DNA from 3 places in the Sphingomonas sp. AP28 genome. Region 1 is predicted to be linked to each of the others. Evidence: predicted binding sites of a transcription regulator. Region 1 holds the regulator's gene; each other region holds the start of a gene.
What was found. Region 1 encodes LexA, which represses DNA repair genes until DNA is damaged. Its sites were predicted from a motif close to GTTCCNCNCTTGTTCT; they were not measured.
Positions count from the first base shown of each region.

Region 1 (3,245 bases):
GCTGGCGGCACTGGCGATGGGACGCGAGGCGATGACCTTGCGCCTCGTTGCGGCGGGGGCGGCGTGCGTCATGCTGGTGCTCCCCGAATCGGCGGCGGGACCCAGCTTTCAGCTCTCGTTCGCGGCGATCACCGCAATCATGGCGCTGCACGAACATCCGACGATCCGCGCTTTTTTCGGACCGCATGAGGAGGGACGAGGCCGTCGTCTCACACGGGGCGTCGCGTCGCTGCTTCTCACGGGGCTGCTCGTCGAGTTCGCGCTGATGCCGATCGCGGTCTACCATTTCCACAAGGCGGGCTTGTACGGCGCGTTTGCCAATATAGTCGCGATCCCGCTGACGACGTTCGTGGTCATGCCGCTGGAGGCGCTGGCGTTGCTTCTGGATGCCGGCGGACTTGGGGCGCCGATCTGGTGGCTGGTTCAACGGTCGCTCGACGCGCTTCTCTGGCTCGCGCATGTCGTCGCCGGCGCGCCGGGATCGGTCCGATCGTTGCCCGCGATGCCCACGGCGGCATTCGCCTTGATGATCGTCGGCGGTATCTGGATCGCGCTATGGCGAACGCGCTGGCGGCGGCTGGGTTTACTGCCGCTCGCGGCTGGGGCGGTCTGGGCACTCGCGACACCCGCCCCGGACATTCTGATCACCGGCGACGGTCGCCACGTTGCGGTACGGACGGCCGCGGGGCTGGCTATGCTGCGCGATCGGGCGGGCGACTATACGCGGGACATGCTCGCCGAGAATGGTGGGGTGGGCGGCGAGCCCTTGTTGATGGCGGACCAGCCCGATGCGCGGTGCAGCCGCGATCTGTGTATGACCGACATCGCCTCTCGGGGACGGCCGTGGCGGATACTTGCAACCCGCAGTGCCTATATGGTCCCGATCGCTGAACTCATCGCCGCTTGTCGCACCGCCGACGTCGTCGTCAGCGAACGCGGTTTGCCGAACCACTGTGTGCCGCGATGGCTGAAACTGGACCGCCGTGTTATGCGGCATACGGGCGGCATCGCGCTGACCTTGGGGACGGGGACGGTCGTGACGATATTGAACGCCGGCGACCGCCACCCCTGGCGCGATCCGCCTGTCCTTGAGCGTCCTGCGCATCTTTTCAGATCGCGGCACGCTGAGTTTCACGATGGTACGTCTGGGTTTCGGGCCAACCGAAGTCGCTGGAAGAATGATGTTCACGCGAAAGCGCAAAGGCGCGAAGATGATGCGGTTCGGGAGACCGTCCCGAACTCCGCGAGCGATCGGGGAGCGTCGTCGCCTTGACCTCTTCGAAGTGAAGGTAGGCGCCCCCCCAAATGCAACATCTTCGCGCCTTAGCGCCTTCGCGCTATCCAAATCATCAGCCGAAGCACGCGGTGGTCGGCGTTGAACTTTCTCGCGGAGACGCGGAGCAGTGTCTCAGACGATGAACCGGACCAGTTTAATGGCTGTCCGGTGATTCATCCGTCGTCGTTTAAATCAGCCGGTTCTCCCCAAGCGCAACACCTCCGTGTCTCCGCGCCTCCGCGTGCACAAGATCTTGCGACCGCGCAGAGTAGGAGGCGGCGGCTCAGTCGTAGCGGCGGAGGATGCCGGAGAGTTTGCCTTGGACGCGGACTTGGGCGGGGGCGTAGCGTTGGGGGTCGTAGGCTCGGTTGGCGGGGTCGAGGCGGACCATGGCGCCTTCGCGGCGGAAGTATTTTAGGGTGGCTTCGCTGTCTTCGATCAGGGCCACGACGATCTCGCCGTCTCGCGCCGTTTCGGTGCGGCGGATCAGGGCGTAGTCGCCGTCGAGGATGCCGGCTTCGACCATCGAGTCGCCCGAGACTTCGAGAGCGTAGTGTTCGCCCGTGCCGAGCAACGCGGCGGGGACGGCTAGCATAGTGCTGCCTTCGAACGCCTCGATCGGGACGCCGGCGGCGATGCGGCCGTGGAGGGGGATCTCGATGACGTCGTTGGCCGGTTGTGGCGTCGCGGCGGCGGGGGCGGCCTTGACGTTCGACGCCTTCGACGGCGTTTTTTTCTCGGCACGCTCTGGCATTCGCAGCACCTCGAGCGCGCGCGCGCGGTTCGGCAGGCGGCGGATGAAGTTGCGCTCCTCGAGCGCGCTGATCAGACGGTGGACGCCCGACTTCGACTTGAGGTCGAGGGCGTCCTTCATCTCCTCGAACGACGGCGAGACGCCGGTATCGTTGAGGCGATCGTTGATGAAGCAGACGAGTTCGTGCTGCTTGCGCGTGAGCATGGCGGTTCTCCGTCCGGAACAGACTGGGAACTTCTATGGAACATAATTAACGCCGTCAAGCGCTCGCTTCACGCGATCACAAGGATTTCCGCCGATTCGCCTGTCTTTGCAACCGGAGCGTTGCCGGGGCGGACGATGAGGCAGGTAGAGCGGGCTAGTGTCAGGAGCATCGAGCTGTCCTGGATCGTCGAGGCATAGGCTTTGCCGTCGCGCAGTTCGGCGCGGAGATAGTCGGTGCGGGCGTTGTTCGCGAGGAGGTCTTCGCCGAGCAGCGCGTGGGTCGACTGGGGGAGCGGGTTGCGTGCGCCCGCCATGTGCGCGACGACGGGTTTGACGAACAACGTCGCGGTGACGAACGCGGAGACCGGATTGCCGGGGAGACCGAGCACCATCATCTCGCCGATCCGGCCGGCCATCATCGGCTTGCCGGGGCGCAGCGCGATCCGCCAGAAATCGATCGTCCCGCCGGCGGCTTCGATTGCGGGACGGACGAGGTCGTGGTCGCCGACCGATGCGCCGCCGGTGGTGACGAGCAGGTCTGCCTCGACGCTGGCGAAGGCGTCGCGGAGGATCTCGAGATTATCGGGGAGGATGCCGAGATCGACGATGTCGACGGGCATGTCGGCGAGCATCGCGGCGAGCATGATGCCGTTCGATTCGGGGAGCGCGACGCCGTCGGTGGTCGAGCCGGGGGGGACGAGTTCGTCGCCGGTGGCGGCGACGGCGACGCGGACGCGGCGGTTGACGGTGAGGCTGCCATGGCCGCCGGTTGCGGCGACGGCGATGCGCGCGGGGCTGAGGCGGTCGCCGGCGGCAATCAGGCGGGTGCCGGTCGAGAAGTCGAGGCCCTTGCGGCGGGTGTTGCGGCCGAGCGTTGGCGGGCCTTCGCCGGCCAGGATCAGGGTTTCGCCGTCACGCGCGGCTTCTTCCTGGACCATGACGGTGTCCGCGCCGTCGGGCATGGCGGCGCCGGTGAAGATGCGGGTGGCTTGGCCCGGGGCGACGTGGCCT
Region 1 is NZ_CM155283.1:822,549-825,793, reverse strand. Features, by position in the region: gene AC1MH0_RS03595 (ComEC/Rec2 family competence protein) at 1-1,273, shown strand, start outside; gene lexA (transcriptional repressor LexA) at 1,560-2,234, opposite strand; gene AC1MH0_RS03585 (molybdopterin molybdotransferase MoeA) at 2,303-3,245, opposite strand, start outside.

Region 2 (3,245 bases), 1.8 Mb from region 1:
TTGATGCCGAGCTCCCACGCGCGGAAGTGGAGCATGAGCAGGTCCCACTTCTCGACGTCCGCGGGGATGAACAGGTTCAGCGACTGCGCCTGGTCGATATAGGGCGTGCGATCCGCGGCGAGTTCGAGCAGCCAGCGCTGGTCGATCTCGAACGACGTCTTGTAGCAGTCCTTTTCCTCGACCGAGAGGAAGTCGAGATGCTGGACCGAACCGCCCTGCTCGAGGATCGAGTTCCAGACGGCATCGCTGTTCTTCGACTTCTCGCTCAGCATCTTTTCGAGATACGGATTCTTGATCGAGAAGCTGCCCGAGAGCGTCTTGTGCGTGTAGATGTTCGCCGGGATCGGCTCGATGCACGCCGATGTGCCGCCGCAGATGATCGAGATCGACGCGGTCGGCGCGATCGCCATCTTGCAGCTGAACCGCTCCATTGCGCCGACATCGGCGGCATCGGGGCAGGGGCCGCGCTCGATCGCGAGCTGCATCGAGGCTTCGTTGGCCTGGCTGCTGATGTGCTTGAACATGCGCAGGTTCCACGACTTCGCCATCGCACCCTCGAACGGGATGCCGCGTGCCTGGAGGAAGCTGTGGAAGCCCATCACGCCGAGACCGACCGAGCGTTCGCGGCCCGCGCTGTAGGCAGCGCGTTCCATGCCCGGCTCGTGGCGGTCGATGTAGTCCTGCAGGACGTTGTCGAGGAAGCGCATGACGTCCTCGATCAGGCCCTTCTCGTCCTTCCACTGATCCCATGTCTCGAGGTTCAGCGACGACAGGCAGCATACCGCGGTCCGCTCGTTGCCGAGGTGATCCTTGCCGGTCGGCAGCGTGATCTCGGAGCACAGGTTCGAGGTCGAGACCTTGAGGCCGAGCTCGCGGTGATGCTTGGGCATCGCCTTGTTCACGTGATCGGCGAAGACGATGTACGGCTCGCCGGTCTGGAGGCGGGTCTCGACGAGCTTCTGGAACAGCGAGCGCGCGTCGACGGTGGCGCGGATCGCCTGGTCCTTCGGCGAGCGGAGATGCCATTCCTCGCCGTTGCGGACGGCTTCCATGAAGTCGTCGGTGATCAGCACGCCGTGGTGGAGGTTGAGCGCCTTGCGGTTGAAATCGCCCGAGGGTTTGCGGATCTCGAGGAATTCCTCGATCTCGGGGTGCGAGACGTCGAGGTACACGGCGGCCGAACCACGGCGCAGCGAGCCCTGACTGATCGCGAGCGTCAGCGAATCCATGACGCGGACGAACGGGATGATGCCGCTGGTCTTGCCGTTGAGGCCGACCGGCTCGCCGATGCCGCGGACGTTGCCCCAATAGGTGCCGATGCCGCCGCCGCGCGAGGCGAGCCAGACATTCTCGTTCCAGGTGTCGACGATCCCGCCGAGGCTGTCGGGGACCGAGTTGAGGTAGCACGAGATCGGCAGGCCGCGGCCGGTGCCGCCGTTCGAGAGAACGGGCGTGGCGGGCATGAACCAGAGCTTCGAGATCGCGTCGTACAGGCGCTGCGCGTGGCCGGCGTCATCGGCGTAGGCCGATGCAACGCGGACGAACAGGTCCTGGTAGCTCTCGCCCGGGAGCAGATAGCGATCCTTCAGCGTGTCCTTGCCGAATTCGGTCAGGAGCGCGTCGCGGCTGTGATCGACCTCGACCGGGTAGATCTGTGCGCGCACGGAGTGGCTGTCCTGCGCTTGGCGTGGGGCCTTCGGAGCCTCGGCGGCGGGCGTGGCGGTGGTCTGTTCGATCGTGTCTGTGGTCATGTCGCTATCCCGGCTGCTGTCTCTGAAATCCATCGAAACCGCTCCTAGTGTTCTGTATTCGTTCGAATCGGCGTCATGTCGCCATGCTACCATCGGACGGCCCCTAACGGGAGAACAAAAAGTGACCATCGCGGCGGTGGAAGGCGCGCTTACGGTCATATCGCATATAGCTATGCGAGGGTTGTTCTACCAGCGATTGGGTCCGCCCCCGAACGCAACCCCAAGAGATTGTGCCAAAGCGCGAAGAGACGCAAGGGGGTGTGGGGGTGGTCGGGGGCTCGGTTCGTCGCGTTCGCGTGCGGGTCGGCCGGGCGGGATATTCGCGACGCGTGGACTTCTGCGGGGTTCGTGAAGCGCAAGGGGGCGAAGCGGGAACGAAAAATTATTTCGGCGGGGAAGATGGCAAATGTTGCTTCGGAGGGAGGTGTGGGAGTGGGGCTAGATATGGGGGGACCGCTCTAGTTCCCCCGCGAAGGCGGGGGCCCAGGAGCCACGAACGTCGTCCTGCTCGATTCCTGGACCCCCGCCTTCGCGGGGGAACGGGATAGGGCGTTCTTCCACTTCCAAAACGGGAGCACCACCTCGCCAAAACCTCACCACCCCGGCGAATGCCGGGGCCCAGTTGGGGGACGTTGCCAACTGAGCGATGCGTGTCGTTACTGCGACCTTTCCAACTGGGTCCCGGCCTCCGCCGGGGTGGTGGCGGTTGGCGGGAATGGTGGCGGTTGGTTGGCGCGTTCTGTCCGCCTTACCCCTCGATCATCGTCCGGATCTGCGTCGCCAACGCCTCCATCGCAAACGGCTTGGTGATCATCGACATCCCAGGCTCCAGAAAACCCGACGCCAGCGCAGCATTCTCCGCATAGCCTGTCATGAACAGCACGCGGAGCCCTGGACGCAGCGCACGACCCGCATCGGCGACCTGCCGCCCGTTCAGGCCGGGCAGGCCGATGTCGGTGACGAGCAGGTCGACGCGCTCCATCGTGCGCAGGCGCTCAAGCCCGGCAGGGCCGTCATGCGCCTCGACCGCCTGATAGCCCAATTCGCCCAGCACCTCGACGATCAGCGCGCGGACGACCGAATCGTCCTCGACCACCAGCACGATCTCGCCAGCATCGGTGACATGCTCCTGCGTCAGGCCGGGCAGCGCCTCGTCCTGCTCCGCGTCGCCGTAATGGCGCGGCAAATACAGCTTGATCGTCGTGCCCTGGCCGAGCTCGCTATAGATCCTCGCATAGCCTTCGGACTGGCGCGCGAAGCCGTAGATCATCGACAGGCCGAGCCCGGTACCCTGGCCGATCGGCTTGGTCGTGAAGAACGGCTCGAATGCCTTCGCGATGGTGTCGGCGGACATGCCGGTGCCGGTGTCGGACACGCAGATGCAGACGTAATGGCCGGGCCGGACGTCGCGCTGACTGGCGGCGAAATGGTCGTCGAGCTGCGCGTTGCAGGTCTCGATCGTGAGCTTGCCCCCATGCGGCATCGCGTCGCGCG
Region 2 is NZ_CM155283.1:3,212,820-3,216,064, forward strand. Features, by position in the region: gene AC1MH0_RS14685 (ribonucleoside-diphosphate reductase subunit alpha) at 1-1,751, opposite strand, end outside; gene AC1MH0_RS14690 (ATP-binding protein) at 2,500-3,245, opposite strand, start outside.
Region 2: the regulator LexA is predicted to act here: its motif matches at 1,863-1,878, upstream of AC1MH0_RS14685 (ribonucleoside-diphosphate reductase subunit alpha).

Region 3 (3,245 bases), 1.7 Mb from region 1:
AGCGGCAGGCTGGCGGTGACGCCGCGCAGGTTGTTGGCGACCGCGTTGTGGACGGTGAGCTTCTTGCCGTTGCCCTTGCGCCGCGTGGTTGGGACCGGCACCTCGCGCGTGCCGTTGAGATAGTCGGCGGTGATGCTGCCCTTCGACTTGAGGATCTGCTTCAGCGTGCCCTGCGCGACGACCTGGCCGCCGCGGACGCCGGCGCCGGGGCCCATGTCGATGATGTAGTCGGCGGTGCGGATCGCGTCCTCGTCATGCTCGACGACGAGCACGGTGTTGCCGAGATCGCGCAGACGGCGGAGCGTCTTGAGGAGCATGTCGTTGTCGCGCTGGTGCAGGCCGATCGAGGGCTCGTCGAGGACGTAGAGCACGCCCGACAGGCCGCTGCCGATCTGCGACGCGAGGCGGATGCGCTGGCTTTCGCCACCTGACAGTGTGCCGCTGGTGCGTTCGAGGTTGAGGTAATCCAGGCCGACATTGTTGAGGAAGCCCAGACGCTCGACGATCTCCTTGAGGATGCGTTCGGCGATCGCGTTCTGCTGGTCGCCGAGGTGCTGCGGCATGTCGGTGAAGAACTGGAGCGCGTCGACCACCGAGAGATGCGTGGCGTAGGAGATGTCCTTCATCGCGATCTTGACCGCGAGCGCCTCGGGTTTCAGGCGCGCGCCGCCGCAGACTTCGCAGGGGGCGGCGGACTGGTACTTGCTGAGTTCCTCGCGCATCCAGGCGGAGTCGGTCTGGAGCATGCGGCGGTTGAGGTTGCCGATGACGCCCTCGAACGGCTTGGAGACGTCGTACTTCTTCTTGCCGTCGATGAAGGTGAGCGTGACGGGCTTGCCCTTCGAGCCGTGCAGGATGGTGCTCTGGACCTCGGGCGGGAGGTCGGACCAGGGCGTCTCGATGTCGAACTTGAACTCGCGCGCGAGGCTGCCGAGGACCTGCATGTAATAGGGCGACGGCGGATTGGATTTCGCCCAGGGGACGACCGCGCCCTTCTTGATGCTGAGCATGTGGTTGGGGACGACGAGGTCTTCGTCGAACAGCAGCTTCTCGCCGAGGCCGTCGCAGGCCGGGCACGCGCCTTGGGGGGCGTTGAACGAGAACAAGCGGGGCTCGATCTCGGAGATGGTGAAGCCGCTGACCGGGCAGGCGAACTTCTCGCTGAACACGATGCGGCCGTCGGGGGCGTTGTTGCCGAGGATTTCGGACTTGGGGGTGTGCGGTTCGACCGGGTCTGCGGGGTCGACATAGGCTAGGCCGTCGGCGAGTTTCAGGGCGGTTTCGAACGACTCCGCGAGGCGCGTGGCGATCTCGCCGCCTACCACCAAGCGGTCGACGACGACTTCGATGTCGTGCTTGTACTTCTTGTCGAGCGCGGGGGCTTCGTCGATGTCGTGGATCGTGCCGTCGATGCGGACGCGCGCGAAGCCCGCCTTCTGCCACTCGGCGAGTTCCTTGCGGTACTCGCCCTTGCGGCCGCGGACGACGGGGGCGAGCAGGTAGAGGCGCGTGCCCTCGGGGAGCGCCATGACGCGGTCGACCATCTGCGACACGGTCTGCGCCGCAATGGGCTCGCCGGTCGCGGGCGAGTACGGGATACCGACGCGCGCCCAGAGCAGGCGCATGTAATCGTAGATTTCGGTGACGGTGGCGACGGTCGAGCGCGGGTTGCGCGACGTCGTCTTCTGCTCGATCGAAATCGCGGGCGAGAGGCCCTCGATGTGGTCGACGTCGGGCTTCTGCATCAGTTCGAGGAACTGGCGGGCATAGGCGGAGAGGCTCTCGACGTAGCGGCGCTGGCCCTCGGCGTAGATCGTGTCGAAGGCGAGGCTCGACTTGCCCGAGCCCGAGAGGCCGGTGATCACCGTGAGCGTGTCGCGGGGGATGTCGATGTCGACGTCCTTGAGGTTGTGCTCGCGCGCGCCGCGTACGGAAATCTTGGTCAGCATGAGGCGGTCTGTTCCATATTTGTTCGGGTGCGGCAAGCCTTGTGCGGCGCCGTCAGGTCGAGTGCAGAGATGGGTAACGCGGGTGCCGAACGAAAGGGGGCATTGTGGCACGGGCCGACGATACTTACATGGTGTATTGGACAGGCAATACAGTATCGGAGTGTGTGATGGGCAAGAAGAAGGACGAGCGAAAGCGGCGCGAGCGCGAGGCCGAGATGGCGGCGGCTCAGGGGCACTCGGGTGCTGAGCATGAGGGCCATGCGCATGACGCGCACAAGCATGACGGGCATAAGCATGAGGGCCGGAAGCACGAGGGGCGCAAGCATGATGGCGGCGCGCCGTTCGCCGGGATCGCTGCGACGATCGCGCGGCAGATGGGGACGCCGGTCGGGCGGCAGATGATCGCGGCGGGGCTGATGGCTGCGGCGACGGCGATCTCGAAGCATGACGCGAAGTCAAGCGCCCGGCCGACGCCGCCGACGCCACCGACGCCCCCTGCCCCACCTTCCCCTGACTCGTCATCGGCACAGGCTGAGCCTGCAGCGTCGAAGGTCGAGCCGGACGTGGCGGCCGAGACGACGAAGCCGCAAGGCAATGGTCCGTTTGCCGGGGATACGCCGGAGCCGCCGCGGAGCGAGGCGAACGTGCTGCCGCCGGAGTTCGCCAAGGTGCTGGACTCGGTCACGGTGGGGCTGGAGCGGTTGTTCGTCGGGTTCGGCAAGCCGACCGCGAAGAAGGACCCGCCTGCCGCTTGAGTGTGCAGGGCCGCGACGCCGCGGGCGGCGTCGCGATCCGGTCGGGCGGCTCAGGCGGCCTTGATGTAAACCGCAGGCTGGCGGCGATCGCCTTTCGCCAGATACATGGCGCGGTCGGCCGCGGCGATGAGGTCGACGATCGGGGTGTCGGATTCGCCCTCGACGACGCCGATGCTGACGCCGAGCGTGCCATGGGTCGACGTTCGCGGCGCCATGGTCTGCGCGAACCGGGTGGCGATGCGATTGCCGATCATGCTGGCCTGCTCGGTCGGCACATCGGGCAGCACGCAGACGAATTCGTCGCCGCCCCAGCGGACGAGGTAGCCTTGCCGGCCCAGGGCTTCTTGGGTGATCTCGGCGAAGGTGCGGAGCGCAGCGTCGCCGGCGGCGTGGCCTAGCGTGTCGTTGAGCGCCTTGAAGCGATCGAGATCCAGCATCATCAGCGTCAGGGTGCGCGGCGCAAGACGGCCCGTGAAGGTCTGCGCGATGCGGTCCAGGCCGGCGCGGTTGAACGCGCCGGTGAGCCAGTCGCGCTCCATCT
Region 3 is NZ_CM155283.1:3,294,372-3,297,616, reverse strand. Features, by position in the region: gene uvrA (excinuclease ABC subunit UvrA) at 1-1,949, opposite strand, end outside; gene AC1MH0_RS15040 (hypothetical protein) at 2,117-2,704, shown strand; gene AC1MH0_RS15035 (GGDEF domain-containing protein) at 2,755-3,245, opposite strand, start outside.
Region 3: the regulator LexA is predicted to act here: its motif matches at 1,960-1,975, upstream of uvrA (excinuclease ABC subunit UvrA).